Regions from separate parts of the Burkholderia latens genome, predicted to be linked through region 1. Evidence: predicted binding sites of a transcription regulator. Region 1 holds the regulator's gene; the other holds the start of a gene.
The links. The regulator HrcA, encoded in region 1, represses chaperone genes, less so after heat shock. The targets are predictions, from matches to a motif close to TTAGCACTCNNNNNNNNNGAGTGCTAA.
Positions count from the first base shown of each region.

Region 1 (14,779 bases):
GTGCGCATGATGCGATAGATGCGCTTCGCATTGAACGGCACCTGTCCGGCAGCAATGCGTTCATTGCGCAGCGAGCCCCACACCCGGCGATAGCCATAGCTGGGCAAATCGCCGACGACTCGGCGGATTTCCTCGACCACGCTCGCATCGTCCGTCTGCCGCGATTGACGGCCATCGCGCCACGTCACCGGACGCGACAGTCGTGCCGATACGTTCGAGCGCGACACGCCGAGAACTTCACAAACCAGTTTCACTGGTCGTCCTCCGGCAGCGAGGGCGAGTGCGCTATCCATTTTTTTGCTCGGCCATACTCGACTGCTTCGCGGAGAATCTCGTTCTCCATGGTCTTCTTGCCGAGCATCCGCTGCAGCTCACGAATCTGCTTGAGGGCATCGGCCAGCTCTGATGCAGGGACCACTTCCTCTCCAGCCTTGACCGCCGACAGACTCCCGTCCTGGTACAGCTTGCGCCAGTGGAACAGCTGGTTCGGGTTCACGCCGTGCTGGCGCGCAACCATCGAAACCGACTTCCCCGGTTCGAAACTCTCGCGAACCATCGCCAGCTTCTGCTCCGCCGTCCAGCGCCGCCGACGCTCCGGGCCCGTCAACACTTCCATCACTTCCTGCCTGGTGTTAGTCAAAAACACAGTCTTATGCCTACCCGCTAGTTTAAGTGAGAGGCTATGTCCGGTGTTTCAGGGGGCTGCTCCACCTGTCGCGCTTGGTCGGCCGGCCGTGCAGCCCGGCCGCCGGTTCCCGATAGGTACGGCGCCGCTCCAGTTCGGCGAGCCGCGCGGCGCGTCCCGCTTCCGTTTCCTCGTAAAGCGTCTGCGCGACGCTCGCGGGCCCGCGCACGTCGCAGATGCCCAGCACGGCAATGTGCCAGACGATACCGTCGATCGCAATCTCGACCTCGTCGCCCACGCGCACGTCCTTTGCCGGCTTGACCGCCGCGCCGCCGATCTTCACGTGGCCCTTGTCGACCGCGTCGGACGCGAGCGAACGCGTCTTGAAGAAGCGCGCCGCCCACAACCATTTGTCGATGCGCAGCTTCGCGCCGGGCTCGGTCGAAATCCTGTAGTTCATCGCGTTCAACCCACCGTTTCAGGCTGTGCGGCTTTCACCGGCCAGCCCTGGAGATTCTCCGCGACGATCTCGCCGAGCGCCGCGATCCACGCCGGCGCGCCATTCAGGCACGGAATCCGGTGGAACGACTGGCCGCCGCCGGCGATGAATTCGTCGCGCACCTCCATCCCGATCTCCTCGATCGTCTCCAGACAATCGGCCGTAAAACCGGGACAGAACACATCCGCTCGCCGCACGCCCGCCTCGCCGAGTTCGCGCAGCGTCGGCGCCGTGTACGGCTGCAGCCACTCGGCCTTGCCGAAACGCGACTGGAACGTCACGCGGCATTCGAGCGACGACAGCCCGAGCGCGGCCATCAGCAGCGAGCCCGTCTGCTGGCACTGGTCGTGATATGGGTCGCCGAGGTCGAGGGTGCGTTTCGGCACGCCGTGAAAGCTCAGCACGAGCTTGTCGCCGGCTGCGAAATCGGGCCGGCCATGCTGCGCCCAGTACTGGCGCACCTGTTCGGCGAGCGCGTGGATGTAGGCCGGGTGATCGGCGTAGTGCCGCACCGTGCGCACTTCCGGCTGGTTGCGCATCCGCGCGAGCGCGGCGAACGCGGCATCGAACGCGGTCGCGGTGGTCGACGCCGAGTATTGCGGATACATCGGCATCAACAGCACGCGCTCGACGCCCGCGCGCTTGAACTGCGCGAGCGCGTGCGGGATGTTCGGGCTGCCGTAGCGCATCGCGTAATCGACCTGAACGTGGTAATCGTTCGATGCAAGCAGATGGCGCACGCCTTCGGTCTGGCGCTCGGTGTACACGCGCAGCGGCGAGCCCTCCTGCATCCAGACGGCCGCGTATTTCTTCGCGGACGCGCGGCCGCGCAGCGGCAGGATGAGTGTGCGCAACAGCACCTGCCAGACGACCTGCGGAATCTCGACGACGCGCGGGTCCGACAGAAATTCGGCCAGATAGCGCCGCACCGCGCGCGGTGTCGGGGCGTCGGGCGTGCCGAGGTTGATCAGCAGCACGCCGATACGGTGGGCAGCAGCGACGCTCGAAGGCGGCTCAAGATCGAAACGCATGGGCAGGAACGTGCTCGGAGCACGCAGTCGGACGGCCCTCAATTATAGCGGGCCGTGTCGATGGGGGCGGCTGGCCGTTCGGCCGGCTGGCGGCGCACCCGGCGCCGCGGCACGATGGCGGCACGGTGTCGGCGCCCGGTGCGGCGCGTTACTGCTGGCTCAGCGTGAGCGACAGCAGCCGGGCGGTGATGTCGACGATCGGAATCACGCGGTTGTAAGCCATCCGGGTCGGGCCGATCACGCCGAGCGTGCCGACGATCTTGCCGTTCACCTCGTACGGCGCGGTCACGACGCTCATCTCCTCGATCGGCACGAGCGTCGATTCGCCGCCGATGAAGATCTGCACGCCCTGGGCGTGGCTCGACACGTCGAGCAATTGCAGGAGGCCCGTCTTTTGGTCGAACACGTCGAACAGCTTGCGCAGCCGCGCCATGTCGGACGAGAGGTCCGCCACCTCGAGGAGGTTGCGCTCGCCGGAAATGAGCACCGTATCTTCGGTGTCGGGCACCTCGGTGCTGGCCGTCACGGCCGCATGCATCAGCGTGGTCATGTCGCCGCGCAGCTGGTCGATCTCGTCGCGCAGGCGGCGGCGCACCTCGTCGAACGACAGCCCGGCGAAGTGCGCATTGATGTAGTTCGACGCCTCGGTCAGCTGCGACGGCGAATAGTCGCGCGGCGTCGCGAGCATCCGGTTCTGCACGTCGCCCTCGGGCGTGACGATGATCAACAGGATGCGCTTGTCCGACAAGCGCATGAACTCGATCTGCTTGAACACGTGACTGCGGCGCGGCGTCAGCACGACGCCCGCGAACTGCGACAGGTTCGACAGCACGCTCGCGGCGGCCGCCACCACCCGCTGCTGCGGCTCGCCCGTCTGCAGCGTGCTCTGCACCTGCCGTGCGACGGCCTCGGCGTCGATCGGCGCCTCGACCGTCAGCATCGTGTCGACGAACAGCCGATACCCGCGCGGCGTCGGCACGCGGCCCGCCGAAGTGTGCGGACTCGACACGAGGCCGAGCTCCTCCAGGTCGGACATCACGTTGCGGATCGTCGCCGGGCTCAGTTCCAGCCCGGAGTAACGGGACAACGTGCGCGAGCCGACCGGCTGACCGTCGGCGATATACCGCTCGATCAGGGTTTTCAGGAGGGTTCGTGCGCGAGGATCTAGCATGGTGGAAAATTTTAGCGCAACCGCGCGAGCACGGCGAGTGGCTGCGGCCACAGTCGGGCGGGCCGGCCGATCCGGCCCCGTGCGCGCACAGCCGGTTCTTTTCGTCCACGAGCTATGGTGTAATGCCGGCATGAAAACCGGTAATCAGTTCAATACTGTCGCGCTCGTCGGCCGGAGCAACACGCCTGGCATCGCCGAGCCGCTCGCCACGCTGGCTGGCTGCATCGCGAAGCTGGGCTTCGAGGTCGTATTCGAAGCCGACACCGCGCGCGAAATCGGCATCTCCGGCTATCCGGCACTGACGCCGGCGGAAATCGGCGCGCGCGCGGACGTGGCGGTCGTGCTCGGGGGCGACGGCACAATGCTCGGCATCGGCCGCCAGCTCGCGCCGTACAAGACCCCGCTGATCGGGATCAACCACGGGCGGCTCGGTTTCATCACCGACATCGCGGCGGCCGACATGCAGGCACTGGTGCCGGTGATCCTGTCCGGCAAGTTCGAGCGCGAGGAGCGCTCGCTGCTGGAGGCCCGGATCGTGCGCGACGGCGAACCGATCTACCACGCGCTCGCGTTCAACGACGTCGTCGTGAACCGCAGCGGCTTTTCCGGGATGGTCGAGCTGCGCGCGTCGGTCGACGGCCGCTACATGTACAACCAGCGTTCGGACGGCCTGATCGTCGCGACGCCGACGGGCTCGACCGCGTACGCGCTGTCGTCGGCCGGCCCGATCCTGCATCCGCAGCTCCAGGGCATCGTACTGGTGCCGATCGCGCCGCACGCACTGTCGAACCGGCCGATCGTGCTGCCCGACGATTCGAAGATCGCGATCCAGATCGTCGGCGGCCGCGACGTCAACGTGAATTTCGACATGCAGTCGTTCACCGCGCTCGAGCTGAACGACACGATCGAGGTGCGCCGCTCGAAGCACACGGTGCCCTTCCTGCACCCGGTCGGCTACAGCTACTACGCGACGTTGCGCAACAAGCTGCACTGGAACGAGCACGCATCGAACGAAGACGACAAGGCGTCCTGACGCACTACCGCCCGACACCATGCTCCGCCACCTCTCGATTCGCGACTTCGTCATCGTCGCCGCGCTCGATCTCGAATTCGACAGCGGCTTCACCGTCTTTTCCGGCGAAACCGGCGCCGGCAAATCGATCCTGATCGACGCGCTGGCGCTCGCGCTCGGCGAACGCGCCGACGCGAGCGTCGTGCGCGCCGGCTGCGGTCGCGCCGACATCGCCGCCGAATTCACGCCGCACGACCGCGTCGCACGCTGGCTCGACGACCATGCATTCGACGCCGAGGACACCGTGATGCTGCGCCGCGTGATCGACGCGAACGGCCGCTCGCGCGCGTTCATCAACGGCACCAGCGCAACGCTCGCGCAGCTGCGCGAACTCGGCGAGATGCTCGTCGACATCCACGGCCAGCACGCGCACCAGCTGCTGATGCGGCCCGATGCGCAGCGCGAGCTGTTCGACACGCACGCGGGGCTCGTCGCCGATGCCGCGAACGTCGCGCGCGCGTGGCGCGTGTGGCGCGACGCGACGCAGGCGATCGACGCCGCAAAGGCGCACGAGCGCGAGCTGCAGCTCGAACGGGAGAAGCTCGCGTGGCAACTGGCCGAGCTCGACAAGCTCGCGCCGCAGCCCGGCGAATGGGACGAAATCGGCAGCGAGCACAAGCGGCTGTCGCACTCGGCGAATCTGATCGCCGGCGTGCAGGGTGCGCTCAATGCGCTGTCCGAGGCCGACGATGCGATGCTGCCGCAGTTGGGCGCGATCGTGTCGAAACTGCGCAGCCTCGCCGACTATGACTCCGGGCTCGGCGATGCGCTCGCGTCGCTCGAACCGGCCGAGATCCAGCTGCAGGAAGCCGTCTATTCGCTGTCGCACTACGCGCAGCGCCTCGATCTCGATCCGGCCCGGCTCGCCCAGGTCGAAGCGCGTCTCGACGCCCTGCATTCGACCGCCCGCAAGTTCCGCCTGCCGCCCGACACCCTGCACGAGGAACACGCAGCACGCCGCGCCCAGCTCGCCGCGCTCGACGCGGCCGCCGATCTCGGCGCGCTGGAAGCCGCGCAGGCGAAGGCATGGGAAGCGTATCTCGCCGACGCGAAACACCTGTCGAAGGCGCGCGCGCAGGCCGCGAAAGCGCTCGGCACGGCCGTCACGGCCGGCATGCAAGAGCTGTCGATGGCCGGCGGCAGTTTCGAAGTCGCGCTCGTGCCGCTTGCCGACGGCGGTCCGCACGGGCTCGAACAAGTCGAATTCCGCGTCGCCGGGCACCCGGGCGTGCCGCTGAGGCCGCTCGCGAAAGTCGCGTCGGGCGGCGAACTGGCCCGGATCAGCCTCGCGCTTGCAGTGATCGCGAGCGCGGCCAGCCCGACGCCGACGCTGATTTTCGACGAAGTCGACACGGGTATCGGCGGTGGCGTCGCCGAAGTCGTCGGCCGCCTGCTGCACCAGCTCGGGCGCGACCGCCAGGTGCTGTGCGTGACGCATCTGCCGCAGGTCGCGGCGCGCGGCGACCATCACTTCCAGGTCGCGAAAGGCTCCGACGACCGCGGCGGCACCGTATCGTCGGTCGTCGCGCTCGACAAGGCGAGCCGCGTCGAGGAAGTCGCGCGGATGCTCGGCGGCCTCGAAATCACGGCCACCACCCGCAAGCACGCGAAGGAAATGCTCGCGGCCTGACACGCGCGCAGCGCGGGCCGTATCCAGCGCGACCGGCGCGTGCAGCGGTCTTTTTCGGCCGGCCGGCCGCCGGGGGAGACCACACCCGCCCCGTCCGCCAACGTGGCCGCCGGCGTCGAACGCGCGACTCAAACGCCCGTTTCGCGCGCCCCGAACACGCGTTCCCACAGCGCGGTCACGGCTGCCCGCTCGTCGGCCACCAGCGCCGGATCGACCCGCGCCTTCTCCATCCCGTCGAGTCGCAGCTTGTGCTGCAGTTTCCGGTACGTGCGGTACGCGGCGCCCACCCGCTCGGCCTCGTCCTCCCCCATCAGACCGAACCGTGCGACCTCGCGCAAGAGCGCGATGTTGCCGGTGTTGCGGATCAGCTCGGCATCGCTCGATGCATGCAGGAGCACCCAGTACTGGACGATGAACTCGATGTCGACCATCCCGCCGCGATCGTGCTTCAGGTCGAACAGCTCGGTGTGGTTCGGGTGGCCCGCGAACACCTTGCCGCGCATGTCGACGATTTCGTTCGCGAGCACGGCCGCGTCGCGCGGCGTCGTCAAAACCTGCTGGCGGATCGCCTCGAAGTCCGCGCCGATCTGCGGGTCGCCGGCGCTGTAGCGCGCGCGCGTCAGCGCCTGGTGCTCCCACACCCACGCGGTATTCGCCGCATCGCCCTCGCGCAGCTGGTATCGGCGGAACGCGTCGAGATCGGTCACGAGCAATCCGGCCTCGCCGTTCGGCCGCAGCCGCAGGTCGATGTCGAACAGCGCGCCCGCGCCGGTCGCGGTCGTGAGCCATGTGATCAGCCGGCGCGTAAACGTCGTATAGACGTCCGCGGAGCGCTCGTCGGGATCGTCGTACAGAAAGATCAGGTCCAGATCCGACGCGTAGCCGAGCTCCTTGCCGCCGAGCTTGCCGTACGCGATCACCGCGAATTTCGGCACGTCGCGGTGACGCTTCGCGAGCTGCGACCAGACCACTTCGATCGTCACGTCGAGCACCGCGTCGGCGAGTTCGGACAGGCGGTCGCTCACGTGCTCGACCGACAGTTGCCCCGCCAGGTCGATCAGCAGGATGCGGAACACCTCCGCGTGCTGCGCATGCCGCAGCAAGTCCATCTGCTGCTCGGGGCCGTCGGCGGCGGCCAGGCGCGCACGCAGCGCATCCTTGAATGCGGGCCAGTCGAACGGGCTCGCGATCGCTTCGTCGTCGAGCAGTTCGTCGAGCAGCTGCGGATGGCGGATCAGGTAGCCGCCGCCCCAGCGCGTCGCGCCGAGCACCGACAGTACACGATCGAGCGCGGCCGGATACTCGGTCAGCAGCGCCAGATAGACGCCGCGCCGGCTGACCGTCTCGAGCAGGTCGAACAACCGCACGATCGTTTCGTCGCGGCGCGCCGCGTCGATGCGCGGCGCGGCCTCGAGCGCGCGCTGCGCGACGCTGTCGAAACGCTGCCGGCTCTTTTCGGGCAGCCCCGCGTAGCGCGACGATTGCCAGATCGCGCGCAGCCGCGCGAGCACGGCAGCCGGATCGGCGAAGCCGAGGCCGTCGAGGCGCGCGAGCAGCGCGTCGTCTTCGCCGTCGTCGGCGAGCGCGCCGCTCCAGATCCACGCGGCGGCCGTGTCCTCGCCGGCCGCGCACGAGCCGCCGTTCACCTTGTCCGCGAAGATTTGATCGAACTGCGCCTCCACGAACGTGCGATGGCCATCGAGCACCGCCATCAGCGCCGCGTAGTCGGCATAGCCGAGCGACGCGGCCAGCGCCGCGCGCTCGCCCGGATCGACCGGCATCGCGTGCGTCTGCGCGTCGTCGCGGTACTGCAGCCGGTGCTCGAGCGTGCGCAGGAAGTTGTACGCGTCGGTGAGCCGTTCGCGCACGTCGTCGCCGATCAGCGCGCGCGCCTGCGCGTGGCGCAGCACCGCAAGCGTCGGCCGCACGCGGAATCCCGCATCCTGGCCGCCCCGGATCAGCTGGAACACCTGCGCACTGAACTCGATCTCGCGGATCCCGCCGCGCCCGAGCTTGATGTCGTCGGCCTTGTCGGGCCGCATCGACGCGCGGCGCGCGGCTTCCTGGCGGATCTGCTGGTGCAGCGAACGGATCGCCCCGATTACGCCGAAGTCGAGATAGCGGCGGTAGACGAACGGCTTCACGATTGCCTGGAGCTGCGCTTCGAGCCGCCGCGCGGCGTCGCTGTCGCCCTCCGACACGAGCCGCCCCTTGATCCACGCGTAGCGCTCCCACTCGCGCCCCTGCACGTAGAAATATTCCTCGAGCATCCCGAGGCTGCAGACGAGCGGCCCCGAATCGCCGTTCGGGCGCAGCCGCATGTCGACGCGGAACACGTAACCGTCGGCCGTGACCTCGGACAGCACGCCGATCAGGCGTCGGCCGAGCCGCGTGAAGTATTCCTGGGTGGACAGCGGCGAGCGCGCGCCGCCGGCGGTCTCGCCGTCGTCCTCGTAGACGAAGATCAGGTCAATATCTGACGACACGTTCAGCTCGCGGCCACCAAGCTTGCCCATCCCGACCACGCCGAGCACGACGCGCTGGCCGTCGGCGCCGCGCGGCTCGCCGTACATCGCGTCGAGTTCGGCCGACAGCAGCGCGAGCGAGCGCTGCACGGCCACTTCGGCGAGATCCGTCATCGCGCCCGTCACTTCGGCGACATCCGCGACGCCGCGCAAGTCGCGCTCCGCGACCGCACCGAACACTTCGACCCGCAGCTGCCGCAGCGCGCGCTTGAGCTGCTCGTCGCCCGGTGCGGCCGTGCCGGCCGGCGGCGCGAGCAGTTCGGTCAGGCGCGCGTCGAGCTGCGCGCGGGACAGCGGCGCACCGGCCCACGCGGCGATCCGGTCGGACAGCGCCGGACGCGCGGCGGCCGCGCGGGCGAGGTAGCGGGAGTAGGACAGGCTGAGCAGGGAGGAAGCGTCGGTCATCGAAAAGCGGGCCTGGCGGTAAGGGCCGCCGCCGCGGGACGACGCTGCGCGCGCCCCGCCGCCGGCAGGCCCTTGGACTCGGCACGGCAGCGGGGGGCGCGGGTGCGCCGCCGCGCCAACCGCGCGCCGGAAAGCCCGTGCCGTGCTGCCCAACGGCCGCCGGCACGAACCCCTGTGATACATTTCAACGTCAGTCTGCAAAACTACCATATCGCCGCCCTTCCGCCGCATGTCCGACCGTCAGGAATCCGCCGTAGCTGCGCCCGAAGCGGGACCTCCGAAGCACGATCATCCGGTCCTGCGTCGCGTGTTCAGGGTGACGCTGGCAGTCGGGATCGGCGCGTACTTCGTCGCGTCCGGCGCCTTCCTCGGGCTGCGCTACGTGTTGCTGCCCCGCATCGACGAATACCGCCCGCGCATCGAGCGCGCGGTGTCCGACAAGCTGCACGCGCAGTTGTCGATCGGCAAGCTGTCTCCTCACTGGTCCGGCATGCAGCCGGGCGTCGAAGTCGCCAACCTCACCATTCGCGGCCGCGACGGCCAGATCGCGCTGTCGGTCCCGCACGCGACGGCCGCGCTGTCATGGATGTCGCTGCTGCGGCTGTCGCCCGCGCTGTCGAGCCTGATCGTCGACCGCCCGGACCTCGTCGTCGCGCGTGCGGCCGACGGCTCGCTGAGCATCGCGGGCGTCGGCGTCGCGACGACCCACGGCGGCAACGACACATTCGGCACGTGGCTGCTGAAGCAGGAAGCGATCGTGCTGCGCAACGGCACGCTGCGCTGGCGCGACGCGCAGCACGACGCGCCGGAGCTCGCACTGTCGGGCATCCGCCTCGCGGTGCTCAACCACGGCCGCGAGCACAAGGCTGCGCTGCAGGCACCGGCGAACGGCACGCTGCTGCTCGGGCCGCTCGATTTCCGCGCGCGCTTCAGGCACAAGGCGCTCGCGCCGGTCGGCAAGCCGACGAACTGGACCGGCGACGCGTATCTGTCGACCGGCCCTGTCGATCTGCAGACGCTCGGCCGCTACGTGGACTTGCCGCTCACGGTCCATGCAGGCCGCATCGACAACGCGATCTGGGCGACCTTCGAGGATGGCCATCTGCGCTCCGCGGGCGGCGACCTGCAGGGCGCCGACGTCGTGCTGCGCGTGCGGCCGACCCAGCCGCGCCTCGACGTCCCGACGGTCGGCTTCGGCTGGGACATGGCGCTGAACGCCGGCCGCGACTATACGCTGCATCTGACGCGCTTCAACGCGGAGCTCGGTCAGCCGCCGCTGCCGGATGGCACGCCGCTCGCCCGTTCGCTCGCGCTGTCGACGCTGACGGCCCGCTACCGTGTGCCGGCCGCCGACCAGGGGCAGTTGCTGAGCGTGGTCGGCGACCGCGTCGACCTCGGCATCCTCAGCGAATTCATCCGCGGGCTGCCGCTGCCGGCCCGGCTGCGCAACGAACTGATCAAGCTCGACCCGCGCGGGATGGTGTCGAACTATCACATCGAAGTCGAACGTGCGAAGCCGGCGCGGCCCGAACTCGCCGACGAGGAGCGGCGCATGGGCGCCGCGCCGATCGTCCGCTACCGCTTCCTCGGCGATCTGCAGGGCATCAGCGTCGCCGCGCAGGAGCCGCCGCCGGGGCTGTCGCCGCGCGGTCACCCGCGGGCCGGGTGGCCGGGCGTCGAGAATTTGTGGGGCCGCATCGATGCGACCGAGACCGGCGGCAGCGCGCACTTCGACACGGTCAACGCGGCCGTCACGGTGCCCGGCGAATTCGACGAGCCGCGCCTGACTTTCGACCGGCTTCGCGGCAACGCGAAATGGGCGATCACGCCCGCGCCCGGCGACAAGCACGCGCGCGTCGACGTGACGCTGCCCGACCTGTTCGTCTCGAATCCCGACGCCGAAATCGCGGTGTCGGGCTCGTACACGAACCCGGGCCACGGCCGCGGCTCGCTCGACCTGCGCGCGGATTTCACGCGCGCATCGGTGGCGCGCATTCCGCGCTACCTGCCGACCGGGATGTCCGAGCACCTGCGCGATTATCTGGGCCATGCGCTGCAAGACGGCCAGGTGACCAAAGGCGCGTCGATCGTCGCGCGCGGCCCGCTCGAAAAATTCCCGTTCGAACACGAGCCGGACGCCGGCGTGTTCCATATCGTCGCGCCGTTCACCGGCGGGCGCTTCGAGCCGACGCCCTATCCGCCGCGCAAGCTCGCGAACGGCACGCCGAGCGTGTGGCCGGCGCTCGACGGGATCGACGGCGTGTTCGAGCTCGCGCAGAACAAGCTGCGCTTCGACATCGCGCGTGCGCACTACAAGCGCGTCGCGCTGACGAAGGTCACCGGCCGCATCGACGACCTCGGCAATCCGTCGAAGTCGCCGCTCGTCATCGACGGCCATGCGCAAGGCCCGCTCGCCGATCTGATCGACTACGCGGACAACAGCTCGCTCGGCACGATGAGCCAGCACATCGGCCAGCGGATCGACGCGCAGGGGCCGGCGGCGCTCGCGCTCAAGATCACGATCCCGCAGCACGTTCCGCATCCGCACACGCACGTCGAAGGCGCGCTCGCGTTCGGCGGCAACACGCTGTCGACCGACGGCGTGCCGCCGGTGTCCGCGCTGCGCGGCAGCGTGCGCTTCACCGAAGCCGGCGCGTCGCTGCACGACCTGTCGGCGCGCTTCCTCGGCGGCCCGGTGCGCGCGAGCGGCAGCTTCCAGTCGCACGGCCCGTACGCGGTGAACGTAGACGGCAAGCTCGCGGTCGATGCCGCACGCGGCCTGAATCTGCGCGGCGCGGCCGCGGCACTGCTCGAACACGTGGTCGGCGACGCGCCGTACCAGATCGCCGTGCGCGGCGCGCCGGGCCGCCTGCCACAGGTCACCGCACGCTCGGACCTGACGGGCGTCGCGCTGAACTTCCCCGCCCCGTTCGCGAAACCGGCCGGCACGCCGATGCCGTTCCGCTTCACGCTGGAGCCGGCCGCGCAGGCCGACGGCAAGCGGCTCGAACATGCCGACCTGACGCTCGGCCCCGTATCCGCGACCTACCTGCTCGACGCGACGCGCGGCCAGCCGCTGCGCGCGCTGCGCGGCGCGCTGGGCATCCACAGGATGCCCGACCTGCCGCAGGACGGCGTGAGTGCGGCCGTCGACGTCGACGAACTGGACGCCGACGCGTGGCTCGCGCTGGCCCGCACGCTGCAGCCCAACACGCCGCGCGCGCCGGAGCCGCAGGCCACGCCGCGCATCGACGTCGCAAGCTTCACGCCGAAGCGCTTCGCGCTCCACTTCGGCACGCTGAAGCTGCTCAAGCGCAACTGGGAAAACGTGATCATCGGCGCATCGCACGTCGACGAGCTGTGGCAGGCGAACATCGCGTCGAACCAGGTGTCGGGCTACCTGTCGTGGGCGCCGGGCGGCGGCCACAACGGCGCGGGCGTACTGAACGCACGTCTCGCCAAGCTCGTGATCCCGCAAAGCGCGCAGCACGATCTGGTCGGCCGCGCGATGAACCTGCCGACGCCGACCGACCGCCCGATACCGTCGGTCGACCTGATCGTCGACCAGGTCGTCGCGCGCGATCACGACATCGGCCGGCTCGTCGTCAATGCACGCAACATCGACGAGGACGGCGCACCGGTGTGGCAGCTCGACAAGCTCGAACTCGCGAATCCGGCCGCGAAGCTGACGGCAACCGGCAACTGGCGCACGTCGCGCCGCGCACTCGCGCGCGGCGTCGACGAAAACGACGCGCCGCGCCGCAGCGTGTTCGACTTCAAGCTCGACGTCGGCAACGCGGGCGCGCTGCTCGACCGCGTCGGCCTGCCGCGCACGCTCGCGGACGGCCACGGCACGGTGACCGGCAAGGTCGGCTGGCGGGGCGGTCCGACCGCGGTCGATCTGCCGTCGCTCGCCGGGCAGGTCGCGCTCGACCTCGAGCACGGACAGATCCTGAAGGTCGATCCCGGCGCCGCGAAGCTGCTCGGCGTGCTGAGCCTGCAGAGCCTCGCGCGTTTCCTCACGCTGAATTTCCGCGACGTGGTCGGCAAGGGGCTGCCGTTCGACAAGATCACGGGCACGAGCCGGATCTCGAACGGAATCGCGCGCACCGACGACTTTGCGATGACGACCCCGCCCGCGAACGTGACGGTGCGCGGCGCGGTCGACCTCGGCACCGAGACGCAGGACCTGCACGCGCACGTCGCGCCGAAGATCGGCGCCGGCACCGCGGCGATCGCGGCTGCGATCGTCAACCCGCTGCTCGGCATCGGCGTGCTGGCCGCAAACTACGCGCTGTCGGAGACGCTGTCGCATGCATTCGCGCTCGACTATGCGATCACCGGCTCGTGGGCCCATCCGCACATCGAGCGGGTGCGGGGCGATCAGGGTAAGATGAATCACGGTCCGGCCGATGCGGCGAGCCATTGATGCACACGGCGCCGGGCCGCACCCTATTTATCACGCAACCGATCCTGCGATGACCGATCACACCCGTTCCGCCACGCCTTTTCGGGTGGCCGCGCTGCAGATGGTGAGCACGCCGGACGTCGCGCGCAATCTCGCCGAAGCCGGCCGCCTGATCGCGGAAGCGGCCGGCGACGGCGCCCAGCTCGTGCTGCTGCCCGAGTATTTCTGCTTCATGGGCCACCGGGACACCGACAAGCTCGCGCTTGCCGAACCCTATCGCGACGGCCCGATCCAGCGGTTTCTGGCGGACGCCGCGCAGCGTCACGGCATCTGGGTCATCGGCGGCACGCTGCCGTTGAAGGCGCCGGAACCCGATCGCGTGCTGAACACGACGCTCGTGTTCGACCCGTCCGGCCGCGAGGCCGCTCGCTACGACAAGATCCATCTGTTCAACTTCGAGAAAGGCGACGAATCGTTCGACGAGGCGCGCACGATCCGCGCGGGCAACACCGTCGTTGCATTCGACGCGCCGTTCGGGAAGGTCGGCCTGTCGGTCTGTTACGATCTGCGCTTTCCGGAGCTGTATCGCAGGATGGGCGACTGCGCGCTGATCGTCGTGCCGTCGGCGTTTACGTACACGACCGGCCGCGCGCATTGGGAAATGCTGCTGCGCGCGCGGGCCGTCGAGAACCAGTGTTACGTGCTCGCGGCCGCGCAAGGCGGCAAGCACGAGAACGGCCGGCGCACCTGGGGCCACAGCATGCTGATCGACCCGTGGGGTGAGATCGTCGCGGTTCGCGACGAAGGCGCGAGCGTCGTGATCGGCGCGCTCGATCCGCAGCGCATCGCCGACGTGCGCCAGAGCCTGCCCGCGTGGCGGCATCGCGTGCTGACCTGAGCGCCACCCGCGCGGACGCTTGAAACGCCGCCCGGCCAACCCATCTGCCCAGAACGCACCCGACAACTTTTTGAGACCCTCGATACCCGCATGAACATCATCGAACCCGGCATCCGCAACCTTGCGCTGGCGAAGGACATCCTCCTCACGCCGTACGGCCTCGACGAAAGCCTGCTCACGCGCACGATCGCCGACATCTTCACGCATCGCGTCGACTACGCGGACCTGTACTTCCAGGCGACCCGCAGCGAAGCGTGGAGCCTCGAGGAAGGCATCGTGAAGTCGGGCAGCTTCAGCATCGACCAGGGCGTCGGCGTGCGCGCGGTCGCGGGCGACCGCACCGCATTCGCGTATTCGGACGACCTGTCGCCGGAAGCGATCGCGCAGGCCGCCGCCGCCACGAAGGCGATCGCGGCGGCCGGCGGCGGCCGCCAGAAGATCAAGGCGGCGAAGTCGCTGACGGGCATCTCGGGCCGCGACCTGTACCTGCCGTCCGATCCGCTCGCGTCGCTCGA
Region 1 covers NZ_CP013435.1:760,762-775,540, reverse strand. Annotated here, with positions in the region: one part of gene WK25_RS03585 (IS3 family transposase) at 1-301, opposite strand, end outside; one part of gene WK25_RS03585 (IS3 family transposase) at 301-616, opposite strand; gene WK25_RS03575 (RNA-binding S4 domain-containing protein) at 681-1,085, opposite strand; gene hemH (ferrochelatase) at 1,091-2,155, opposite strand; gene hrcA (heat-inducible transcriptional repressor HrcA) at 2,304-3,326, opposite strand; gene WK25_RS03560 (NAD kinase) at 3,457-4,359, shown strand; gene recN (DNA repair protein RecN) at 4,379-6,028, shown strand; gene glnE (bifunctional [glutamate--ammonia ligase]-adenylyl-L-tyrosine phosphorylase/[glutamate--ammonia-ligase] adenylyltransferase) at 6,157-8,958, opposite strand; gene WK25_RS03545 (YhdP family protein) at 9,188-13,387, shown strand; gene WK25_RS03540 (carbon-nitrogen hydrolase family protein) at 13,437-14,264, shown strand; gene tldD (metalloprotease TldD) at 14,355-14,779, shown strand, end outside.

Region 2 (14,779 bases), on a different replicon from region 1:
CGATTCGGGGCCGACGCGCAGCCGCGCACCGTCGAAGCCGAGCACCGAGCCGCCGCCCGCGGCGACCGTATGGATGCTCATCATCGGCGCACGCATCCGTACGCCGGCCACCTGCGTCTCGAACACGCGCTCGAATTCGCCGTTGTAGTGCGACACGTCGGTCGACGTGCCGCCCATGTCGAAGCCGATCACGCGCCCGAAGCCGGCCGCGCGCGCGGCGCGCACCATCCCGACGATTCCGCCGGCCGGCCCGGACAGGATCGCGTCCTTGCCCTGGAATGCGTCCGCGCGGGTGAGACCGCCGCTGCTTTGCATGAACTGCAGGTTCACGCCGGGCATCTCGTGCGCGACCTGCTCGACGTAGCGGCGCAGGATCGGCGACAGATACGCGTCGACGACGGTCGTGTCGCCGCGCGACACCATCTTCATCAGCGGCGACACCTCGTGCGACACCGACACCTGCGTGAAGCCGATCCGGCGGGCCAGCCCGGCCAGCGCGCGTTCGTGCGCGGTGTAGCGATAGCCGTGGATCAGCACGATCGCGAGTGCCTGCACGCCCGAGTCGAACACGCTGCGCAGCGCCGCTTCGGCGCTCTGCAGATCGAGCGGCACAACGACGTCGCCGTGCGCGCCGATCCGCTCGTCGATTTCGACGACGGTCTCGTACAGCGCATCGGGCAGCACGATGTCGAGATCGAACAGGCGCGGCCGGTTCTGGTACGCGATGCGCAGCACGTCGCGAAAGCCGCGGGTCGTCGCAAGCGCGGTGCGCTCGCCCTTGCGTTCGAGCAGCGCGTTGGTCGCGACCGTCGTGCCCATCTTCACCATGTCGACGCGCTCCGGCGTGATCGGCTCGCCGTCGGCGAGGCCGAGCAGATGGCGAATGCCGGCGACTGCGGCGTCGCGATATTGCTCGGGATTCTCGGACAGCAGCTTGTGCGTGACGAGCGTGCCGTCGGGCCGGCGCGCGACGATGTCGGTGAACGTGCCGCCGCGGTCGATCCAGAATTGCCAGCGTGCGGCGTCGGAGGAAACGGGGAAACTGTGTCGGTCAGTCATGGCGATGAACTCGATGCGTCGTTGATTCGAAGGACGAGCGCCGTCGCACGGCGCGCGTCGCGCGCCGCGTGAGGGCTTCGATGAACAGGGGTAGGTAACGCGGCAGGAGGAACTGCCGCCCGCTTGCGCGGCGCGCTTATGCGGCGTCGAGCTCGCGGCCGCGCGTTTCGGGCAGCGTCAGCGCGGCGACGATCATCACGCCGTACGCGGCAACCGCGAAGATGCCGATGCTCGCGCCGAGCCCGTAGTGTTTCGCCAGCGCACCGATCAGGAACGGGAACAGCGCGCCGACCGCACGGCCGACGTTGTAGCAGAAGCCTTGCCCCGACCCGCGCACGCGCGTCGGGAACAGCTCGGTCAGGAACGCGCCCATCCCGGAGAAGATGCCCGATGCGAAGAAGCCGAGCGGGAACCCGAGCCACAGCATCGACGAATCGGTGAGATGCAGCGCCGGCGACGTGTAGGCGAACGCGATCACCATCGAGCCGAGCGCGAACAGGATGAAGTTCGGCTTGCGGCCGACGCGGTCGGTCAGATAGGCGCTCGTCAGATAGCCGATCCACGAACCGATGATGATCGTCGCGAGATAGCCGCCGGTGCCCATCACGGTCAGGTGCCGCTCGGTCTTCAGGAACGTCGGCAGCCACGTCGTGATCGCGTAGTAGCCGCCCTGCGCGCCGGTCGTCAGCAGTGCCGCGCGCAATGTCGTCGACAGCAGCTTCGGCGCAAAGATTTCCGTGAAGCGCGGCGCGTCGGCGCCTTTCGCCTGCGCGGCCTTCTCTTTTTCGTAGACGTCCGGCTCCTTCACGTAGCGGCGGATCACGACCACCAGCAGCGCCGGCGCGAGGCCGACGAGGAACAGCGCACGCCACGCCTGCTCGGCCGGCAGCACCGAGAACAGCAGCGCATACAGCAGCGCCGACAGCCCCCAGCCGATCGCCCAGCCCGACTGCACGAGCCCGACCGCCTTGCCGCGATCGCGTGCACGGATCACCTCGCCGATCAGCACGGCGCCCGCTGTCCACTCGCCGCCGAAGCCGAAGCCCATCAGCGCGCGCGCGGCGAGCAGCTGGTGGTAGTTCTGCGCAAGCCCGCACAGCGCGGTGAACACCGCGAACCACAGCACCGTCAGTTGCAGCGTGCGCACGCGGCCGATCCGGTCGGACAGGATGCCCGCGATCCAGCCGCCGAGCGCCGACGCGAGCAGCGTCATCGTGCCGATGAAGCCGGCATCCGCGAGCGAGATGCCCCACGTCGCGACGAGCGTCGGGATCACGAACGACAGCATCTGCGTGTCCATCCCGTCGAGCATGTAGCCGACCTTGCAGCTCCAGAACGCGCGCCGCTCGCGCGGCTGCGCGTGCGCATACCATCCGAACAGGCCGTTGCGCGCGGGGCCCGCGGGCTCGGCGGCGGGCGCCGCGAGGGTCTTGCTTTCCATGGTGAGGCTCCTGTCGAAATGTGCGGTCGAGACCTGCACGTCTTGCGTGTGGTACGTAGGCTTCATGCGTGTGCCGCGGCGTGCTCCGGCCGCGAGCGGATCGTCGGCGCCCGGCGCCCCGCTGCCGCGTAATGCCGCGTAATGCCGCGACGGGCGGCGTGGCGGCCGCGCGGGCCACCGGCATCGACCGGATCAGAACACGGCCAGCGACGCGTTCGTGATGTCGGTCATCAGCATGTAGCCGGGCGTATGCGCGATCGCGAGCGGCAGCTTCGCTTCCATCAGCGCGGTTTGCGGCGTCACGCCGCACGCCCAGAACACCGGCAGCTCGCCGTCGCGCACCGTTACCGCGTCGCCGAAATCGGGCGCGCCGAGATCGGCGATGCCCAGCGCTTCAGGGTGGCCGATATGGACCGGCGCGCCATGCACGCCGGGAAACCGGCTCGTGATCTGCACCGCGCGTATCGCGTCGGCGCCGCGCAGCGGCCGCATCGACACGACCAGCTGGCCGCCGAAGATTCCCGCGCGGCGGTTCGGGATCGACGTGCGGTACATCGGCACGTTGCGCCCTTCCTCGATATGCCGCAGTCCGATCCCTTCGCGCGCCAGCATGTCCTCGAACGAAAACGAGCAACCGATCGCGAACACGACGAAGTCGTCGCGCCACAACGCCTCGAGCGAATCGACGCGCTCCGTCAACACGCCATTCCTGTACACGTTGTAGCTCGGCACGTCGGTGCGGATGTCCAGATCCTCGCCGAGCACGGCGACGCGGAACGCACCCGGTTCGCCGACGCCGAGCAGCGGACACGCCTTCGGATTCGCCTGACAGAAGCGCAGGAAATCGTGCGCATGCGCGTTCGGCAGGATTGCGAGATTCGCTTGCGCGAACGGGCCGCACTGGCCGGCTGTCGGATTGCGGAACGCGCCGCTGCGTACGGACTGGCGGAATTCGGAAGGCGTCATGATGTCGGTAGCGGATCGGGGTGTGATTGGGCCGACGATGTCGCTGCGTCAGCGGATACGGCGAAGAATAGAAAAGAAAAAATTTTGTCGCCAACGAGTTTTTTTGTGCCCGGTGTATAGAATTGCTTAACAGATGTCCGGGTTTTCCCCGGTCCCGTTCAGTTTTTTTCACCGGCAAGCTGCGCGTCCACCGTCCGCGGGATCGCCATGAACACGCGTTTTCTCGAAACCTTCGTCACGCTCGCGAAGCTGCGCAATTTCCGCACGACGGCCGCCGCGCTGCACGCGACGCCGGCCGCGATCTCGCAGCGCCTGAAGGCGCTCGAGGACGAATTGCAGACCGTGCTCGTCGACCGCGACAGCCGCGCGTTCCGGCTCACGCCGAACGGCGAATATCTGCTCGGCTATGCGAAGGCCGTCGTCGAGGCCACGCACGAGCTTCAGGCCGCCGCGGCAGGCGAAAGCGCGCTGCGCGGCAAGCTGCGGCTCGGCGTGATCGAGACGGTCGTGCATAGCTGGTTGCCGCATTACCTGCGCCGCCTCGCCGCCGACTATCCGCAGCTCGAGATCGACCTGACCGTCGACGTCAGCGTCGTGCTGCAGCGGCGGCTGATGGCGGGCGAGCTCGATCTGATCATTCGCGTGGAAGGCAGCGACGAGGCGTCGGTGATCTGCGACGCGCTGGCGAACTATCCGGTGCGCTGGATCGCGCGCGCGGGGCTGCTGCCGAACGCGCGCACGGGCCTCGCGCGGCAGGTGCTGCGCCAGCCGATCCTCACCTACGGGCGCGGCACCGCGCCGCATCGCGCGCTCGAGGACATCGTGCGCACGCTCGCGCACGCGCACGGCGTGCCGCTGTCGGAAACGCGGATCACCGGTTCGCCGTCGATCTCGGTGATCGTGCAGCTCGTGCGCGACGGGTTCGGCGTCGCCGCGATTCCGGTGCTGTTCGTGGATGCATTGATCGCGAGCGGCGAGGTCGTCGAGCTGCCGCTGCAGCCGTCGCCGCCGTCGATCGTCGTGTCGATGTCACGGCGGGCCGATGCGCCGAAGTTCGTGCACGGCGCGTCGATCGCGGCGCGCGCCGCGTGTCACGAGTATTGCGGGAAGAGCAACCGGTTGCTGGTCGAGGCGCTTTGAAGCGATGTGCGGATACCGCGCGGCGTACGCCGCGCGCGACGCATGAGGCGCCGCGTCGGCAAGCCGCTCACGCCGGCTGCCCGGGGTGAGGCTGCGCGCACGCGTCGGCGTCGATGCCGTTTCGATCATCGAGCCATGCTTCGATGCGACGCGCATCGAGGCTCGCACGCGACGCGGCAGTTTCCGGCACCGCAGCGAGCACATGCCGCGCACGTTCGAGGGCCGCTGCGAAGCCGCGCAGTTCGCGCGACACCGGACGATCGTCGAGACGCCGGCGTGCGAGCGCGGCTTCGAGCCGCTGTTCGATCAGCGCGCGCTGGGCGTCGACGAAGTCGATGCACAACGCACGACAATGCGTGGACACCGATGCGGCTGCCAGCAGCACCGGCACGATCGACATCGTCAGATAACCGCCGGGTGCGAGCCGCGCTAACGCCTGACGGACCTGCGGCCCGCCGTCGCTCAGCGACGCGAACACCGCGTCACGCCACACCGCGCGCTCGAACACGAGCGAATGGCGGAACGTGTCGAGTGCGGCGCGATCGACGAGCATCCCGTCCTTCAACAGCGGAATCGTCTGCGATGCATCGATGGAAGCCGTGCCGCCGTCTTCCGTGCCGACGATACAGTGCGCGCCCAGCCATGCCGTTTCGTCCCGCCGCCGGGCGAGGACGCGCGACTGCAAGCGATCGGGCAGCATCGGATCGAGCGGCACCGCGCCGCAAATCGACGGCTTGCCGGCATGCACACGGCAGCGGCCATCGTCGGCCAGTGCCGGGCACCGCGCGAGCGACGGATAATCGTAGCCTTGCAGCGTCAGCGCGATCCATTCGCCGCCGGCGCCCGTCGCGCGATGGAACAACGTGTCGGCAAGCGCGTGCGAAGCGGCGACATCCTCCGGATCGAGCACGTCGCCATGCCGCTGCGCGTGCAACCGCTCGCCGACGCGCAGCTTCGGCACGCGACCGATCGTCAGCGCACCGACGAACGTATGCCGATGCCTGAACAGTTCGCGCAACGACAACGTCGGCGCGCTGTTGCAGCAGCGCCCGCACGCATGGCACGCGAGACGGTAATCGCTTACCACGGCCGCCGCACCGAATCCTGATAGCGCGCGAGGATGAAATGCGCGACGTCGTCCGAGTGATACGCGGCCACCAACTGCGCGACCCAGGGTTTCGCACGATCCGCGTCGCGCACGGTCAACACGTTCGCGTACGGCGAGCGCGCGTCTTCGAGATTGATGCTGTCCCGGGCCGGTTGCAGGCCCAGGCGCGCGGCATCGTCGCTGTCGATCGCGACGAACGCAGCCGAATCCAGCGCCGCATTAACGCGATCTCGGCGCAGCGCGACGAATTTCAGCGCGAGCCGGTTGCCGGTTACGTCGCGCAGTGTCGCATGCAGGCCCGCGTTTTCGCGCAGCGTGACCAGCGTATCGTTCTGCAGCAGCACAAGCGCCCGCGCCATCCCGCGCGGGTCGGCGGGAAGGCCGACCGTCGCGCCGGGCTGCAGTTCGTTCAGACTCTTCAGCTTGCGCGAATACAGCGCCATCGGCAGCGTGACGGTCGGTGCGACGGCGGTCAATGCATAGCCCTTTGCCGCGCGCGCCGCAGCGAGGCGCTGCGCGTCCTCGAAGCTCGCCGCATCGATCCGGCCGTCGGCGAGCGCAGTATCGATGCGCGACGCGTCGTCAAACTGCACCACGTCGATGCCGACGCCGCGCGCGGCGGCGACGCGCTTAACCTGGTCCATGATCTCGGCATGCACGCCGCGTGTGACGCCGACGCGTATCGCCGGCGTCGCCGCGTCCGCGGCGCAGGCTCGGCCGGGACCGCCGAAGCCGCACGCGACGGCCACCAACGCGGCGATGCAACGCCTCATCGCCCGCGTCATGATGGATCCCTCAGAATCGTGCGAAACCCGATGTGCGACGCGCCGAGATCGGCTTCCTGCTGCTCGCGCGACGACGCGCGGTAACGCACGCAGTAATCGCGCGAGCACAGGAACGAGCCGCCCTTGATCACCATCGGCGTATCGTGCCGGCGCGTCGGCGGTGCGACGGCCGCCGTGTCGCCGTTCGTGTGCGATTGATGCGGGCCGGTGTACGCGTCTTTCGTCCACTCCCACGCATTGCCGATCATGTCGTACAGATGGAAGCCGTTTGCCGCATAGCAGCCGACCGGCGCGAGGCCCGCATGACCGTCCTCGGCCGTATCGAGCACGGGGAACGCTCCCTGCCAGTAGTTCGCGGCCGGCTTGCCGTTCGCGTCGCGCGGCGCCGCATCGAGCGATGCGTCGTCGCGGCCGGCCTTGCCCGCGTATTCCCATTCGGCTTCGGTCGGCAGATCGCGGCCGAGCCACTTCGCATATGCGAGTGCGTCGCGCTGCGTGACGAGCGTAACGGGCAGGTTGCCGAGCCCGTGAACGTTGCTGCCGGGGCCGTGCGGCTGGCGCCACGACGCGCCCTTCACCCACGTCCACCACGCGAGATCGCGCGCATTCAGCTCGTCGCGCGTCGGCACATGAAACACCGCCGCGCCGCCCTGCTGTTCGGCCTCCGTCACGTAGCCGGTCGCGTTCACGAACGCGGCGAACTGCGCGATCGTCACGTCGGTCTGATCGATCCAGAAGCCACCGACGCGCGCGCTGCCGTCGCCGGCCGGACGCTCGTCCGCATAGCCGCGCGCGCTGCCGAACACGAATGCGCCGCCGCGCAGGTGCACCATCCCCGCCTTCGGATCGTCGCCCCATTTGGCAGGCAGGCCCGAATAGCGCTCGCACTGCTGCTCGGAGCCGAGCGGCGCGAGCGGACGCCCGCGATTCGCATCGTCGAACGCGCCACCGGCCGACGCCGGCGGGCTCGCATATCCGGCCGCGAACGCGGCCGCGAACAGCGTGGCCGCGAGCGCCGCGCCGAGCGTCAGGAAGCGAAACCGCATCGCGCTACCTCAGTAATAGCCGCGAGGACGCAGCGGCTCCACACCGCCGACGTTGCTCATGTAGGTCTTCCACTGGTCGACCAGCGTGCCGATTACCGACGGGTTCTGCGCTGACACGTCCGTCGTCTCGCCGCGGTCTGCCGTCAGGTCGTACAGTTGCCAGTGGCCGTCGAGCGGCCCGAGCGGCGGCTCCGTCCACAACGCCTTCCAGCGACCGTCGGCGCTGCGCAGGTAGGCGCGGCCATACGCTTCGTCGCCGAACGGCGTCGTATGCACTTCTCCCGACGCGGAACCGGTCAGCACCGGCAGCAGCGACTGGCCGGTGACCGGATACACGTAGCGGTTGTTGTAGACGACCTTGCCCTTGTTCCGATCGACGCCCGTCAGCGTGTTCACGAGCGGCGGCGCCGGCTGCGACGGCGGCGTGACGCCTGCGACCGCGAGGAACGTCGCCGTGTTGTCGGTCACGTGCGTGAACGCGCGCAGCGTCGGCAACTGCCGCGTCTGGCCCGGCAGGCGCACGATCGTCGGCGTCGACACGCCGCCCTCCGCCGAATAGCCCTTCGTGAGCCGGAACGGCGTCGCGCTCACTTCGGCCCAGCGCAGCCCGTACTGCAACCGCTGCGCGTTCTGTTTGCCGTTGTCGGTGCCGAGCGCCGAATAAGTCGGCTCCTGCGCGTTCGCGGTGTCGGTCGCCGTCGGGTCCGCGCCGGAATCGATCGGCCAGCCTTCCGCGCCGTTGTCCGACTGGAACATGATGAACGTGTTGTCGTATTCGCCGATGTCCTTCAGGTGCTGGATCAGCAGGCCGATGTTGTAGTCGAGGTTCTCGACCATCCCGGCGTAAATCTCCATGTAGCGCGCTTGCGCCTTGCGCTCGGCGGGGCTCAGGCTGGCCCACAGCTTGTCGACCTTGCCGGCGCCGTAGTCGCTGTAGCCATCGGCAGCCGAATGCACGGCGCTGATGTACTTCGCGTTCGCGGCGCCGTTGTTCGCCGTCGCGGGCGACGCCGATGTCGTTTCCGGCAAACCGTCGAACGGCTTGAAGTCGGCGGGAATCAGGCCGAGCGCCTTCTGCCGCGCGATGCGCGCATTGCGGATCGCGTCATAGCCGGCGTCATACACGCCCGCGTATTTGTGCAGCCATGGGTCCGGCACCTGCAGCGGCCAGTGCGGCGACGTGTACGCCGCGTACGCGAAGAACGGTTTGCCATCCTGCCTGTTCGCATCGATGTACGAAATCAGCTTCTGCGTATAGAAGTCCGTCGAATAGAACACGGCCGGGCTGCCACCCGTTCCGCCCGGCTGCCCGGGCTGACCCGGCTGCACGTAGCGACCGTCTTCCGTGTAGTTCGTCGAGCCGGCCGGCTCGTGCGCGAAGTGGTTCGTCGCCGCGCCGCCGAGCAGCACGTAGCTGCGCTCGAAACCCCACTGGTCCGGCGTCTGCCCGCTGCCCGTCGCACTGCCGACGATCCCCGAGCCGATGTGCCACTTGCCCGCGATGTACGTGTGATAGCCCGCATCCTTCAGCAGTTGTGCGAACGACAGCGCGCGATCGTTCAGATAGCCTTCGTAGCCGGGCAGGCCGCGACGTTCGTCGGTCGGGACGCCCATCGTGCCTTCGCCGACGAGATGGTGGTCGGTTCCGGAAATCAGCATCGCGCGCGTGATCGCGCACACGGTGCCGGTGTGATGATTCGACAGGATGCGGCCCGACGCGACGAGCGCGTCGAGGTTCGGCGTGTTGATCTCGCCGCCGAATGCATGGATGTCGGAATAGCCGAGATCGTCGGCCATGATGTACAGGATGTTCGGGCGTTTGGGCGCCGGCGCCGCGCTGGCTTGCGGAGGCGGATTGCTGTCGACGCCGCCGCACGACGCGAGCGACAGCGCGCCGGCGATCGCGGCGCAGACCACACGGAAACGAAAGGCAAACAACGGCGAAGCGGATTTTTTCATTGTTGTGGCGCACACGATCTACGGGATCGGCGATCTTAGCGTCGCGCGCGCGGCGCCCAAAGTCGGATTCGTCACATGCTAACGGGACGGGGGAATATGCGATTCGCGACGACGCGGCCAGGCGGCCACTCGTCGAAATCGATTACGGTCCGACGTTTTCGACAACCTGCGTACGCAACGCCAAATCAGGATTGCTTGTCAACCGGCATTCAGGACATGAACCGCCGCATCGACCATTCGCGACGCGTCGTCGCAGCAGCCGTGCACGCCGCCGGCCCATAGCGCATCCGCGCAAATGCTTTTCCGAATCCGTTATTGGATCGCGCCGCCGCGCATTTTTATACTCGTCAGCACTCTCTGTTGAAGAGTGCCAACCCATCCTTCCGGACAGAACAGCACAGGACGAAAAAATGAGCCTACGCCCGTTGCACGACCGCGTCATCGTGAAGCGACTCGACCAGGAAACCACCACCGCGTCGGGCATCGTGATCCCCGACAGCGCCGCAGAAAAACCCGACCAGGGCGAAGTGATCGCCGTCGGCCCCGGCCGCAAGGACGCGGACGGCCAGCGCGTCGTGCCCGACCTGCAGATCGGCGAACGCGTGCTGTTCGGCAAGTACGCAGGCCAGGCCGTCAAGGTGGACGGCACCGAGTTTCTCGTGCTGCGCGAGGAAGATATCGTCGCGGTCGTCAATCAATAACGGAGCGCAATCATGGCAGCGAAGGAAATCATTTTCAGCGACGTCGCGCGTGCGAAGCTGACCGAAGGCGTCAACATTCTCGCGAACGCGGTGAAGGTCACGCTCGGGCCCAAGGGCCGCAACGTCGTGCTCGAACGCAGCTTCGGCGCGCCCGTCGTCACGAAGGACGGCGTGTCGGTCGCGAAGGAAATCGAGCTCGCGGACAAGCTGCAGAACATCGGCGCGCAGCTCGTGAAGGAAGTGGCGTCGCGCACCAGCGATGCAGCCGGCGACGGCACGACAACCGCGACCGTGCTCGCGCAGGCGATCGTGCGTGAAGGCCAGAAATATGTCGCGGCCGGGCTCAATCCGCTCGACCTGAAGCGCGGGATCGACAAGGCCGTCGCAGCCGCTGTCGACGAGCTGAAGAAGATCAGCAAGCCGACCACCACCAGCAAGGAGATTGCGCAGGTCGCGACGATCTCCGCGAACGGCGAGGAGTCGATCGGCCAGCGCATCGCGGAAGCGATCGACCGTGTCGGCAAGGAAGGCGTGATCACCGTCGAGGACGGCAAGTCGCTCGCCGACGAGCTCGACGTCGTCGAAGGGCTGCAATTCGATCGCGGCTACCTGTCGCCGTACTTCATCAACAACCCCGACAAGCAGATCGCCGAGATCGAAAACCCGTACATCCTGCTGCACGACAAGAAGATCTCGAACATTCGCGATCTGCTGCCGGTGCTCGAACAGGTTGCGAAGTCGGGCCGCCCGCTGCTGATCATCGCGGAGGACGTCGAAGGCGAAGCGCTCGCGACGCTGGTCGTGAACAACATCCGCGGGATCCTGAAGACGGTCGCGGTGAAGGCGCCAGGCTTCGGCGATCGCCGCAAGGCGCTGCTGGAAGACATCGCGATCCTGACCGGCGGCCAGGTCATCGCGGAAGAAACCGGGCTGACGCTCGACAAGGCGACGCTTGCCGAGCTTGGCCAGGCGAAGCGCATCGAAGTCGGCAAGGAAAACACGACGGTGATCGACGGCGCCGGCGACGCGAAGAACATCGAAGCGCGCGTGAAGCAGATTCGCGTGCAGATCGACGAGGCGACGTCCGACTACGATCGCGAGAAGCTGCAGGAACGCGTGGCGAAGCTCGCGGGCGGCGTCGCGGTGATCAAGGTCGGCGGCGCGACCGAGATCGAAGTGAAGGAGAAGAAGGACCGCGTCGACGATGCGCTGCACGCGACGCGCGCGGCGGTCGAAGAAGGCATCGTACCGGGCGGCGGCGTCGCGCTGATTCGCGTGCGTCAGGCGATCCGCGAGCTCCACGGCGCCAACGCCGACCAGAACGCAGGCATCAAGATCGTGCTGCGCGCACTCGAGGAACCGCTGCGCCAGATCGTCACGAATGCGGGCGAGGAAGCGAGCGTGGTCGTCGCGAAAGTCGCGGAGGGCACGGGCAATTTCGGCTACAACGCGCAGACCGGCGAATACGGCGACCTCGTCGAATCGGGCGTGCTCGATCCGACCAAGGTCACGCGCACCGCGCTGCAGAACGCGGCGTCGGTCGCGGGCCTGCTGCTGACGACCGATGCGACCGTATTCGAAGCGCCGAAGGATGCGGCGCCGGCCGCTGCGCCGGGCGGGCCCGGTGCGGGCGGGCCCGGGTTCGATTTCTGACGACGGTGCGTGCGGGCTCCGAACCGGCCCCGCACGCGTTATCTCCCGGCGGCGCGCGGCGACACCTTTCGCCGCGCGTTTTTTTTCACGCCCCGCGAGCCGCGGTCAGAACATCTGGCGCAGGCCGATCGCGACGCCGACGTTGTTGGTCCGGCCGATCTGGTCGACCCTCCCCGTCTGCCGGTTGGTGACGCCGGGATAATCGGCGGCGAACGCGCCGTTGCCGCGTGCGAAGTCGGCCGTCCCGTATATCTCCGTGTGCTTCGACAATGCATACTCGGCGAGCACGGTCGCCGAATAATTGATCCCGGAACCGAGCGTGCCGTCGAGCCGCTCCGCGTTGCGCGCGTGGCCGTAGTAGCCGGCGACCGTGATCAGCAACGGCGCGGTGGCCTGCCAGTTCGCGCCCACATAGAACGTATCGTCGATCCGGTTGGGGCTGCCGCCGCGCAACGCGGGTGCGCCGCCTTGCTGCATGTTGAAGTCGGTCGTCCCCGTCTTGTCCTGCCCATGCAGCCAGCCGGCCAGCACGCGCACCGTCTGCGTAACCTGGTACGCGCCGCTCACGTGCACGAAATTCACCTTCGCACCGTTGACCGCGCTGCCGTTCACCGACGACACCGACGTTTGCTGAAAGCCGGCGTTGATCGATGCGGGACCTCGCGCGTAGGTGAGTTCGACACCGTACGTGCTGTCCAGGCCCATTGCACCGGCATGATTGCCGAAACCGTAGATCGCATCGACGTCGAAGCCGTTGTACGAGAACTTGTACTTCACCGAATTCGGCACCGTCAGGTAGTTGCCGATGCCGTTGTACGCCCAGCTGTCCTGCCAGTAGTCGCCGACGGTCATCGGATCGAATACGTCGCCCATCGTGTCGTACAGCGGCGCGTACTGGTTACCGAAGGTCAGCGCCCCGTACCGGTTGCTCGACAGGCCGACGTACGCTTGTCGGCTGAACAACGTGTTCGCGACGTGGAGCTTGCCGTCGCCGAGCTCGAAGCCGTTCTCGAGACGGAAGATCGCCGACAGCCCGCCGCCGAGATCCTCGCTGCCGCGCAAGCCCCAGCGGCTGTGCGTTTCCGGACCGACGGTCATGCCGACCAGATCCTTGCCGTCAGGGCCGGCGTTGGTCTGATAACGAATCGCCGTATCGACGAGGCCATACAACGTGACGGAACTCTGCGCGAACGCAGACGATGCTGCGGCGACGAAAACCGCGCCGATACCACCGGCAACGACGATGCGGGTCATGGAAGGCCTCCCTGAGCAATTGATTTTGTAAGCAGTCCGACAGCAATTGCGCTCGCCGCCCGGTACCGCGATCGGGAGAATAATCGGTCATATTCGCCGCACCTATTGCTGCTTCTGGAGCGGACCTTTCCAATACCGTCAACAATTGCGGCCGCAGCCGGGAAGACGCCGGGGCGTCGCGCTCGGGTAACATGAAAGCCCATTCCGCTTCGCTGCCCACGGCCATGTCGACTCCCGTCCACTCCCTGCTGCCGCTCGCCGGCGTCCTGCTGCTCAGCGTTGCCAGCCCGGGCCCGAACTTCGTGATCGTGACATCGACCGCGGTCGCGCAGCGCCGTGCCGGCGTGATCACCGCTCTGGGGCTCGCCGCCGCATCGGGCACCTGGGCCGCGATTGCGATTGCCGGCCTGAGCGTGCTGGTAACGCACGTCGGCTGGGTGCACACCGCGCTGCGGCTGGCAGGCGCCGCCTATCTGATCTGGCTCGGCCTGAAGATGGTGCTGAACGCGCGCAAGCCGTTGGCCGTGTCGGCGCGCACGGTGTCCGCGGGCTGGCACGCGGCGAAGAAAGGCTTTGTCGCCAGCATGACGAACCCGAAGGCCGTCGCGTTCTACGGCAGCATCTTCGCGTTGATGGTCCCCGCCCATGCGCCGGCGTGGTTCAATGTCACAGTCGTCGCATTGTCGATCGCGATTTCGGGCGCGTGGTACTGCACGATGGCGCTGCTCGCGTCGCACCCGTCGGTGCGCGGGCTGCTGGTCCGACGCAAGGCCGCGATCGATACGACGGCCGGGGTGCTGCTGATGGGGCTTGGCGGACGGATGCTGGCGGGGCGTTGAGCGTCCTGGAACGCGTTGCTGCGTCGACGAAAAAAAGCCGCTTGCGGCATCCCGTCATCGGGACACGCAAGCGGCCTTGTCGCTCGCAACATCGACGATCGTCGCGTCGCGAGCCTGCTCATCGATGCGGCACGCCTGTCATCGAGTCACGCAGCCGGATCGACCACATCGATCGACGCGCCGCGCGCCTCGATATCGCGCCCGGCGAGCAGACACAGATCCTCGCGATGATGCGCGGCGACCACCTGCACGCCGACCGGCACGTCGCCGACGCTTCCCGTCGTCACCGCCAGCCCCGGCAGTCCCATCGCCGGCAGAGCACGCAGCGTCAATTGTGCTTCCCATACCCGCGCGAAACCTTCCGGCCCTTGCCGATCGAGATCGTCGGCGAATGGCAGTTCCGACGACACGGGCAACAGCAACACCGCGTATTCGTCGAGGAATAGCCGCCACTGCCGCGTCAGCGTCGTGCGCTGCACGAGCGCGCGGCTGATCACGTCGGCCGGCAGATCGCGCACCTTGCCGCGCACACCGGCGATCACCGCGGCCGCGCCTGGATCGCCGTCGCTCGCGACCGCGTTCGCCAGCGCGTCGAATCCGTCGCCGAGCCAGAGTTGCTCCTGCAACAGCGCGGCCTCGCGCATCGGCGGCGTGTCGTCGATTTCATCGACGGTCCACCCGGCATCGACGAGCCGGCGTGCGGCATCGCGCAACGCAGCCTCGACTTCGGGCGCGACCTGCAGGCCGCCCGGCCGCACGCACAGCGCCGCACGCCTCGCCACGTCGCGTCCGTCGATCGGCACCGGCACGTACCACGGATCGCGCAGG
Region 2 covers NZ_CP013438.1:294,323-309,101, reverse strand. Annotated here, with positions in the region: gene WK25_RS20800 (hydantoinase B/oxoprolinase family protein) at 1-1,059, opposite strand, end outside; gene WK25_RS20795 (MFS transporter) at 1,196-2,500, opposite strand; gene WK25_RS20790 (putative hydro-lyase) at 2,693-3,466, opposite strand; gene WK25_RS20785 (LysR family transcriptional regulator) at 3,674-4,606, shown strand; gene WK25_RS20780 (flagellin N-methylase) at 4,674-5,693, opposite strand; gene WK25_RS20775 (MetQ/NlpA family lipoprotein) at 5,687-6,499, opposite strand; gene WK25_RS20770 (formylglycine-generating enzyme family protein) at 6,496-7,545, opposite strand; gene WK25_RS20765 (arylsulfatase) at 7,555-9,504, opposite strand; gene WK25_RS20760 (co-chaperone GroES) at 9,915-10,205, shown strand; gene groL (chaperonin GroEL) at 10,218-11,858, shown strand; gene WK25_RS20750 (porin) at 11,964-13,112, opposite strand; gene WK25_RS20745 (LysE family translocator) at 13,337-13,951, shown strand; gene WK25_RS20740 (amidase family protein) at 14,098-14,779, opposite strand, start outside.
Region 2: WK25_RS20760 (co-chaperone GroES) is a predicted target of HrcA. The motif match lies at 9,852-9,878, and genes of this name have one in related genera.